DNA from 3 places in the Paenisporosarcina sp. P5_A11 genome. Region 1 is predicted to be linked to each of the others. Evidence: riboswitches for the same ligand, from Rfam matches in the RefSeq annotation. Region 1 holds a riboswitch; each other region holds the start of a gene.

Region 1 (3,359 bases):
TTCCGACTTAATCTCAACACCACTAATCACTTCAGCTTCTGGAATATTAGGAGTTAATACCGTTGCAAGTGGTAAAAGCTTAGTCGTTAATGCTTCAACTGCGTTATTTTTTAGCAAGCTTGCACCTCCTTTGGCAATCATCACAGGGTCAATGACAAGCAGCACATCTTTCTCACATAAGCTTTTCGCCACTTCCTCAATAATTGGTGCTGAAAAAAGCATACCGGTCTTGACTGCCTTTACGGGAAAATCCTGAAAGACGACTTCGATTTGATGTTTAACAAAGTCTACAGATGCAGGAAAAACTCCCTCTACACCAAGTGTATTCTGAGCTGTTAACGCAGTAATCGCTGATGTACCGAACACTCGGAGCTCTTGAAACGTCTTTAAATCTGCTTGTATGCCAGCTCCACCACTACTATCTGAGCCTGCTATGGTCATCACGATGTTCAATTGGCTTCACCTCTAGACAATTGATGCAATGAATTTAAGACTTCAGTCTGGAATGAGCCAAGAAGTGGCGATTGAACCGCATGTTCAGACACCTTTTTATATTCTTGTAGTACATCACGTAAGTTTAAAAGAGCCTCTCCTTCCAAACTAAGAACTGCTGTACAAATCGCGCTCAACAAACAACCTGTACCTGTTACCTCTGTCATCTGTTCATGACCACCTGCTACCCAAAATTCATTCTCACCGTCAGTAATATAATCAGAGGCTCCTGTGACCACCACTAAACAGTTCCATTTTTTCGCCTCATGTTTGGCGACGACTGCAACGTCCATCTCACCTTCACCACTGTCCACGCCCTTAGCTTGCCATGAAACGCCTGCAATGGTCGCAAGTTCACCTGCATTACAACGGAGTAAATCGAATCGGACATTTTCTAATAATTCCTTTACTACTTGTTGTCGAAAAGAAGTTGCCCCTACTCCAACTGGATCTAAAACGACAGGTATTCCAAGCTCATTCGCTCTTTTCCCTGCTATTAACATGGCTTCTTTCGTTCTTGTATTGATTGTGCCAATATTAATTAAAAGAGCATTTGAAATCGCGACCATTTCTTCCACTTCTGTTACTTCATCAGCCATGACAGGTGACGCACCAATTGCAAGTAAACCATTAGCGGTAAAGTTTGCCACGACATAGTTCGTGATGCAATGTACCAGTGGCTTCTTATTACGAATCTGTTTAATAGGCATAGTTCTTCACCTCATCTTGCCAGTCTTCATATGTCCATGGCATTTCCCAGAATTTCCACTCATAGTAGCAACTTCTTTCAAAATGAGCTTTTAATACTGATTGCTTGGCTGGATTTTCTTCTGCATAACGATTCATCATCGCCTTTTGCAGCTCGATTTTTTCTTTGTAATCCGGTGCACTATACATTTCAATCCATTCTTCATATAGCTTGATGCCTGGTTTTGCGTCTTTATACTTCTCCCCAATTTCTTGATATAACCATGGACAAGGGAACATCGCAGCAAAAGCCTCTGCAACATCTCCGTTATGTGCAGCATTGTACATATGTGATACGTAGTTATAAGCAGCTGGTGATGGTTCAAAGTTTACTTCCATTTCTTCAGTTATACCTAGCTCCTTAAAGACAGTTCGGTGTAACTCAAGCTCAGCCTCGTTGATATGACGAGCCGTTTCTAAAAAGTAGGCAATATCTTCGTTCGTCTCAGCTTTTGAAGCTGCAATCGCGAGTACTTTTGTGTAATTCTTTAAATAATAAGCGTCTTGCATCATGTAAAACTTAAATTTTTCAAGCGGCAGCGTTCCATCGACAAGTCCTTTTACAAATGGGTGATCAAAACTTCCTTGCCAATAAAGATCCGTTTCCTCTCGTACTTCTTCACAAAATGTCATTATAAGTCCTCCTTTTTCGGATGGACGCAAGTGCAAAAAACGCCCTTTTGCGCATGACAAAAGAGCGTTTCCAATGAAACATTGCTCCCTACGTCAGTGTTAACTGTCAGGTTCCAAGGGTCAGGTTTTACCTTCTCAACTAAATAGTTCCCCCGCAATTAAAATATTGAATTAGCAAACAAAAAAGCCCTCCAAAATGGAGAGCTTCAGCACAAAAGAAAAACGTCGAAACGCTATGTACTCTGCTCCCTACGTTCGTCTTAACGAACAGGTTCAAAGGGTCAGGTTTTAACCTTCTCAACGCCAAAGCGTCCCCCCGCAACTATTTTAATTAGGTTCATAATAGCATAATAAATTCATCCTAACAAACGACTGTAGATGATTAATTACACTCTTTTTATAATACTCACATGGAAATCCTAGCCATTTACAGCTTTGAATTATTTTACTAATACGTTTTGCTTTACGATTTGTTCTAATTCTTCATAATTACTGATTTCATATGTTGGAGTAATAGTTGTTTCATTTGCTTTATTATGTGGATTAAACCAGCAGGTATCGATTCCGAAATTATTGCCACCTTGGATATCTGCGCTTAGAGAGTCGCCGATCATTAATACACTTTGCTTATCTTTAATACTCAGCTTTCTAAAGACATATTCGAAAATTTCTGCTTGTGGCTTTTGATAACCAGTCTCCTCCGAAGTAATAATCGCTTCAAATGTTTGATTTAGTGGCGAAAGAGCAATCCTCGAATGTTGAACATCTTGAAATCCATTTGTTAAAAGAACAAGTCTGCAACTAGATAGATTGGTCAACATATCCTGAACACCATCAATCATATGTACTTCTCTTCCTAGATTTTCTATATATGCATGTCCAAAATCTTCTGGATTAAGAAGTAGTTTATGTTGGAGGAATAAACGCTTGAATCGTTCTACTTTTAAATCTGAAAGCGAGATACGTCCTTGCTCTAAATCAAGCCAAAGTCCTTTACTTATCTCTTTATAACTTGCTCTGTATTCAGTTAAACCATTAGGGAAACTAAATGCACGAAATGAATTATCGAGTGCATGCTTTTCCGTCTCACCGAAATCAAACAAAGTGTCATCTAAATCAAATATTAATACATCATACTTCACAGTCTTCTCATCCTTTTTGTGGTTCATTTTAAATGAATCTAAAACCATCATACTACTAAATGCACATTTCTTCTTTATGTACGAACCGGTACTATCAATTGTAAAACAGCGATCATGAACAGAATTAATAATGAATGGTCGCATGGAACCTGTGAACTTAACCATTACATCCTGCCCACCAACCGCTTTTAACGCATCCATCATATATTTTGCACTGAACGAAATTTTCAACTCTTCGCCTTCAATTAATGTGGTTTGTATTTCTTCTTCTACTTTACCGATTTCAGCTGAGCTAGATGATATCTCAACGACATTTCCTTCTAATGAAGTGAATCGGACAATGTT
Region 2 (3,359 bases), on a different contig from region 1:
AGACAAGGAAAATCCAACTACCTTTATGCCCCATATTTACGGTCCAACCAATACCAAATCGCTTTTCAACGAGAATGCTAGGATCGTTTTTATTTACATAAAATAGACCCAACTTCCAGTATTGATCATCGTCCATATCGATGACATTTTCAGGATTCATTTCATGTTCTGAAACAGTAATTCTTGTTCCGCTTTGCCCTACTTTTACAGTGTAGTACAGAACCGATCCAAGAATGACAACTAGAAAACCTAGTGTAAATCCTAATGTAAGACTGGTAGACATGATTTCAGGGTAGATGATTGTCAGCTGTAAGTACCCCATCAGCAACGTTACGGTAATTGTCACGACAAATAATAACCAACTTGAATATTTTCGAAACGCGAGTTGTTGCTCACGTGAACGTTTCTTGTGGCGAACTTGAATCTTCGCTCCTGATTGTTTCATCGCTCCATTGAAAAACAGTAGCATCCCTTGGAGTACGAGTGTCATGATAGGTAAAGCACTCACCGAAACCCAACTTTTTTCTGCGAATGCATCTGCTTCGCCACTTGGTCCCCAATGTGTTGGAATCTGGTTGGATAACGTATCGTATTGACTTAACCCTAAAATCCCTAAACCAAGAGTTATAATCATAGGAATTATAAAGTAGATACTCGGTAACAACTTAAGCTGTTCACGAAATTGTAAGTCGACTACTTTTCGCTCACTCTGCCCAGCAGTCCACTTTTCATTTTTCTTCCAATTAGCTAAAGCAATATGGTTTTTTGCATAAAGTCCCATTGAGAAGATTAGTGCCACTATTTGAGCAACCATTCCAACATAGACCATTTGCTCCTGACTGGGACGAAACGTCCATAGCCATCCGATAAAAACCGCGAGGATAACAATCCCACTCGCTAATATGGCTTTTGTATAGCCATTTTTCATGTGTTCTATTCGTTTGTCTTTGACATGAGTATCCGGGATGTAGATACCAAATGCCTCACTTTCTTTTAAAAACTTTGGTAAGAAAGCTTGAATGGCAATAATAAAAATTAAAATGATAATAAAAATAATTGCGGCCATCACATTTCCTCCTTCAAATCTAAACTTATTTCTTGTATTAACAACTCAATTTCTGCTTGGGACAATTGTAGACAAAGTGCCTCTGCAATAATTGGACGTAATTCTTTTTTCAAACGAAGTCGATCTAGTTCAGATGCTTTCCGAACCCCGTTTTCATGAATGAATACGCCTTTTTTCTGTACAATTTGTATAAATTCCTTCTCTTCTAAATAATGATACGCTTTATTTACGGTATGCATGTTCATTCCAAGGTCTGCAGCAAATGCACGGACTGACGGTAAAGAATCGCCCGGTTTCAAGCTACCTTTTGCAACACTTTCAATAATTTGCTGGGCCAGTTGCAAATAAATCGGCACGGCAGAATTTGCTTCAATTTCAATAAACATATGCGACCCCTTCTTGTTCTATTAATAATAGAACAGCTTTGTTATATATAATATAGAACAGATTTTATATTGTGACAAGTATAATTTTTTTACTTGGTTTACAATGTGTTTTTCGTGCGTTACAATGAAGCCGTTCTTTAACATTTAAAAAACTGCATACGACTACTGCACTAGGGGTGCTATATTTTGGCTGAGATGAGAGCATTAGCTCCGATCCCTTAACACTCGATCCAGATAATACTGGCGTGAGGAAGTGCGGCGACTTTTGCCAATTTCTATTGAGCAAAACAGCTGCATTCCACGTCGAATGCGGCTATTTTTATGTTCAAAAACGGTGACTGAGCAGAGTGGTTGACTATATTTTTCGGTGATAGACACTTTCATTTTAGAGAGACGTTTTTTTGTCTCAACTTTATCGAAGTAACTCGCACCACTTATGACGTCGTTAACTTACTCTCTAGACACCAATTAGAAGGAGGAGATGGGAATGGAACAAGGGTTTAGTTGTGGGACAAGTCCAATTGTGGGGTTAAGATTTTCGCTTCACCCAATGGCAGACAATTTTATTGAAATTATTAAAGGGGCATTGCGCGAAGCGGATACATCAAATGTGTGGATGCATACTGATGACGTCAGTACAGTCATGCGTGGCAAGCAAATTCACGTCTTTGATACAGCGAGAGCCATTGTTTTATATGCAGCGAAGACAGGAGCACATGTAGCATTTAACGGGACATTTTCGATTGGTTGTCCTGGGGATTCTGCGGGAGATGTGTATTTAGAGAAAGATGACATCTTGTTAAACGAACCTCAAATTCGGGAGATCAAACAATATGTTTCATCTCAGTTTGCGCTTTATCCTATGAATAACCCCGACTATATGCCGGTCATTTATACAGAAGTAGCTCGTGCAAAAGAACATGGTGTGTTCAATGAGTCGATGCACTATGCAAGTGGGCTCCATGGCGATATACACGAGGTTTTTACCTTCCTAGAAGAAGCATTCACTCATGCCCGTTCGGAACAACATAGACACTTAGTGATGACTGTTAACATGAGCATCAACAGCCCTTCACATAAAGGAGATGCGTAATATGTTGAAATCATGGAAACTAAAAGAAGTCGTCTTAATGTCCGTATTTGCCGTTGTTTTTGCGGTCGTGTATTTACTATTTGTCCAAGTCGGAAACATTTGGGCAGGTGTGATTGGTCCGATTGCGTATGAATGGATATTTGGAATTTGGTTTATTGTCTCGATTATCTGCACCTACATCATCCGCAAACCAGGTGCCGCTTTGTTGTCCGAAACGATGGCCGCAATGATTGAAGTGATGATTGGTAATGCAGTAGGTCCTCGATTGATTTTAACAGGACTTGTTCAGGGACTAGGAGCTGAGGCAGCATTTGCTGCGACTGGTTACAAACGTTATGACTGGTGGGTGCTTTGTTTAGCAGGTGTCGGTTCCGCAGTCTTTAGTTTTGCTTATGGCTTCTTGGTGTCTGGTTACGCAGCACTTGATCCTTCCTTGTTAGTCTTAATGTTTACGCTTCGTGTCATAAGTGGTGCTGTCATTGCTGGCTTAGGTGGCAAATATTTATCAGATGGTTTACTCGCTACTGGGGCTCTTCGTGGCTACTCCATTTCCCGTGATACAGGTAAAAATCACAAGATAAAAGGTGAGGTTATTGGTTAATACCCTCAGTAAAAAATCTCAAGTTGAAATAGTAGCTACGCCGGTAATCATTGATTTTAAAGATGTCACTTTTCAATTTCCAGAAGATGAATCGCCAGTATTTAGAAATATTTCTTTCTCCATTCAAGCTGGGGAACGTGTAGCTTTATATGGTCCTAGTGGTTGCGGGAAAAGCACTTTATTGTATTTAATGAATCGCTTGTATCCTGACAA
Region 3 (3,359 bases), on a different contig from region 1:
TTTGGTAAACTGTGTAAAGTGACAGCTATGATAATGCCAACTCCACTACCTATCAAAAGCCCCATAAAGGACAACTTAACCGTTGATACTACATGACTCCTGTAATTTCCCCAGCCTGTTATTCCTTCTAACCATATTTCAGATGGTGCTGGCAGTAGCCACTTCGGTATTTCGAATAACCAACAGGATAGTTGCCATATGGTAAATAAAAGGATGAGGACCAATAATGGTCTCCACCCTCTATGGAAAACTTTCATGATCGATATTTCTCTGTCAATTTATCCATCGAAACACCGCTTGGCTGATAAAGGATTTTTACTTGGGAAATGACATTTACACAGCCAGCCTTCATCATTCGCTCATTCATTTTCTGGATAACAGAGAAAATTTCTGTCAAATTCCCTTCCATTGTGGTTTCAAGTGGATGGACCTCATAGCGTATTCCTGAATCCTTTATGACGGCAATCGCTTGATCAACATATGGAATTGAATCTTCACCATTTTTTGTTTTCGGTATGATCTGAATGCTAACTAAAGAGTTATTCATCTATTCATTCTCCTTTTTAGGTAAAAATTCATTCGTAAAGGCTTTCTCTACGTCTAGTTTGCCTTCTAATAATCCATTATCATACATCCATTGTGCGTAGTTTTCCCAAACCTTTTTATCTTGTATTCCCCATTGTGATGCATCATCTTGATACTTTGGAGACAACCATTTTTGACTTGCTTTAACCAACTCTGGATCTAACTCTGGTACAGCCTTTATTAAAACTCCCGCCGCTTCTTCTGGATGATCCATTGTGTATTCATAACCTTGGGATGTTGCTGTTACAAAAGCACGAACGGTATCGGGATCTTCTGCTATCAACTTCTCATTAGTTATCAGAACAGGCGTATAGTAATCTAGCTTATCTGAGTAATTGGTCAGATATTGCATATTCAATTTCTCTCCACGAAGTTCAGCTTCAATACCTGTCCAAGCGTAATAGATCCATGCAAAGTCTACATCTCTTTTTACGGCTGTAAAGAAGTCTGTATCGCCCATATTTACCATATCAACTTTCTCCACATCTGCACCCTGTTGTTTCATTAAAGAAGAAATCACTGCTTTTTCAACTGGAGCACCCCAGCCTCCATAGGCTTTACCTTCATAATCTTTTGGTGAAGTAATCTCTTTTTCAGCTGGAGACGCAAAACCAGATGTATTATGTTGAATTACGGCAGCAATCGAAACTATTGGTACATCTTGAACACGTGCTTCTGTTAAGGATTCCTGATAACCAACTCCGAATTCAGCCTTCCCCGAAGCCACAAGTTGATTAGCACCGGCTTCACCTGGCATGATAATTTCTACATCAAGACCCTGTTCCTTAAAATAGCCTTTGTCTCTTGCTACATATAAGCCTGTATGATTCGTATTCGGTGTCCAATCCAATACCACGGTTACTTTCTTCAACTTTCCGCTCGAATCATTGGTTCCAGAGCTAGCGTTGTCACCATTGCCGCAAGCGGTTAACATCATAATAATTAGTAATAATCCTAACCATTTTTTCATCATTTTCTCTCCCTTTTCCAAATCTGTTGAGAGCATTAAACGACGGAACGGAACGAAAGGAGGAAACATATTCTTAAGTAAAGCCAAATTCTTTCTCAGAAACGCAGAGTCACACCAAAATCTAACTAACCAGGTGCTAAGAGGCATATCGACTAATCACTTAAACATTTTTTATTTAAATGAAAAAGCGCCCCAGGTAGGTACCTAGGACGCATATCAACACAAATAAAAATGTTTAAATATGTTCCCTACGCTGGTGTTATCCAGATCAGGTTCCAAGGGTGTGTATCTTAAGGATACGGTCTCAACCAGCAACACTGGCCCCCCCACATGTTTCAATTATGAAATTCGTTTAATGCGTTATCATTATTAACATTGACACAGAATTGCATAAGTTTCAAGAGATAAACAGAAATATAGAATTAAGAGCAAATTAATGCGCCTCATTACACATGTTTAAAGTACCTACCCACCATGCATCAAGGGAGGTATCATTATGATTAACTGGAAACTCACATCTTTCATATTGTCCAGCCTGCTCGGCATAACTATCAAAACAGGAAGCTGTAGCTACATGAACTATCCCCCCGAATCTCGGACACTCATAAAAAGGGGCCAAAGGATGTATGGAATGTGACCTCATTTGTTCCTTTACAAGCTAGTAATTACCTACATACACTTGAAAATCTATCCATGAAACCTATGATACGAATCAGCAATATAAAGTGAAAATATTTTTTATATATTATACCGACAATATACATTTTTACCGGTAAAATATAAAACTTCCAATAAAAATTAGCACCTCGAAATGAGGTGCTAATTTGGGTTATATTTGGCTGTTTATCTTGATAATAAAACAGGTTTGATTTGACCGTTTATTACGGAATAAGTGATCTAATACTGAACGGTTTACTTGTAAAAGTGAGTCTTTTCTTTAACCCAGGCACTTGTTAGTTCAACAAGAAATGAAGATTTATTTTGTATTTTACTTTTCAAATTTATACTTGTACATTATTTTTAAAGTAATTTCCCCAGTGTGGTTGTGTACCATCAATTAACTTTTAATGAGCAACATTGACTAAACACCAAAAATTGTTATTCACCAAGGGCGTGCATTTTATGCTTCAGTTATTTGGATTTGTTGTTATGTTTCCATAGTTATGACGACATTTCCCTTTTTGTGTCCTTTCTCCACATATCTATGAGCCTCAACTATCTCTTCAAACTCATAATACCTATCAATGACCACTTTTAATTTCCCCATCTCAACAAGTTCTTTAAGGAAGTTAAGTGGTTCTGAAGTTTCAGGTGAATTTCGACTCAATAATAATTTCTTGCTGCTTGTCAATTTAGTCCATAACATTCGACCACCTGGTAACGGTACAGTGACATTTATGTAGGTTCCGTTATTCTTTAGCGATTTCATACAAGCTGAAAACGAACTCTTGTCTACCGCTTCAAAGATCACATCATAAGTCTCGCCTTTACTAGAAAAATCTTCTGCAGTGTAATCAATTACCTGATCGGCTCCCAGAGATTTTACCAATTCTAAATTCGTGGTACTGCATACCCCTGTAACGTTTGCTCCGAAGAACTTTGCAATCTGTACTGCATAAGTTCCTACACTTCCTGAAGCTCCATAGACAAGGACCTTTTGACCATTCTGAATGTTAGCTTTTCTAAGATAAAACAAGGCTGTACGTGCCCCAATTGGAATGGCAGCGGCTTCCTCATAGGTTATATTGGAGGGCTTAATAGATACCGGTCCATCTTCAGGCAGACACTTATACTCGGTATAAGC

What was found. A riboswitch is a leader RNA that binds a small molecule or an ion and turns the genes downstream of it on or off. The one in region 1 is predicted to bind thiamine pyrophosphate.
Region 2: linked by a shared signal. The riboswitch ahead of AC1DOS_RS05215 (YkoF family thiamine/hydroxymethylpyrimidine-binding protein) and the one ahead of tenA (thiaminase II) in region 1 are both predicted to bind thiamine pyrophosphate.
Region 3: linked by a shared signal. The riboswitch ahead of AC1DOS_RS08125 (ABC transporter substrate-binding protein) and the one ahead of tenA (thiaminase II) in region 1 are both predicted to bind thiamine pyrophosphate.

What each region holds. Positions count from the first base shown of each region.
Region 1 covers NZ_JBFUKT010000139.1:1,685-5,043, reverse strand. The annotation lists gene thiD (bifunctional hydroxymethylpyrimidine kinase/phosphomethylpyrimidine kinase) at 1-453, opposite strand, end outside; gene thiM (hydroxyethylthiazole kinase) at 450-1,202, opposite strand; gene tenA (thiaminase II) at 1,192-1,872, opposite strand; TPP riboswitch at 1,941-2,036, opposite strand; TPP riboswitch at 2,102-2,200, opposite strand; gene AC1DOS_RS15230 (YjjG family noncanonical pyrimidine nucleotidase) at 2,313-3,014, opposite strand; partial or broken gene dnaN (DNA polymerase III subunit beta) at 3,089-3,359, opposite strand, start outside.
Region 2 covers NZ_JBFUKT010000017.1:13,574-16,932, forward strand. The annotation lists gene AC1DOS_RS05205 (DUF1648 domain-containing protein) at 1-1,066, opposite strand, end outside; gene AC1DOS_RS05210 (GntR family transcriptional regulator) at 1,066-1,452, opposite strand; TPP riboswitch at 1,615-1,721, shown strand; gene AC1DOS_RS05215 (YkoF family thiamine/hydroxymethylpyrimidine-binding protein) at 1,940-2,545, shown strand; gene AC1DOS_RS05220 (ECF transporter S component) at 2,547-3,146, shown strand; gene AC1DOS_RS05225 (ABC transporter ATP-binding protein) at 3,139-3,359, shown strand, end outside.
Region 3 covers NZ_JBFUKT010000037.1:11,519-14,877, reverse strand. The annotation lists gene AC1DOS_RS08135 (ABC transporter permease) at 1-257, opposite strand, end outside; gene AC1DOS_RS08130 (thiamine-binding protein) at 254-547, opposite strand; gene AC1DOS_RS08125 (ABC transporter substrate-binding protein) at 548-1,555, opposite strand; TPP riboswitch at 1,784-1,893, opposite strand; partial or broken gene AC1DOS_RS08120 (NAD(P)-dependent alcohol dehydrogenase) at 2,687-3,359, opposite strand, start outside.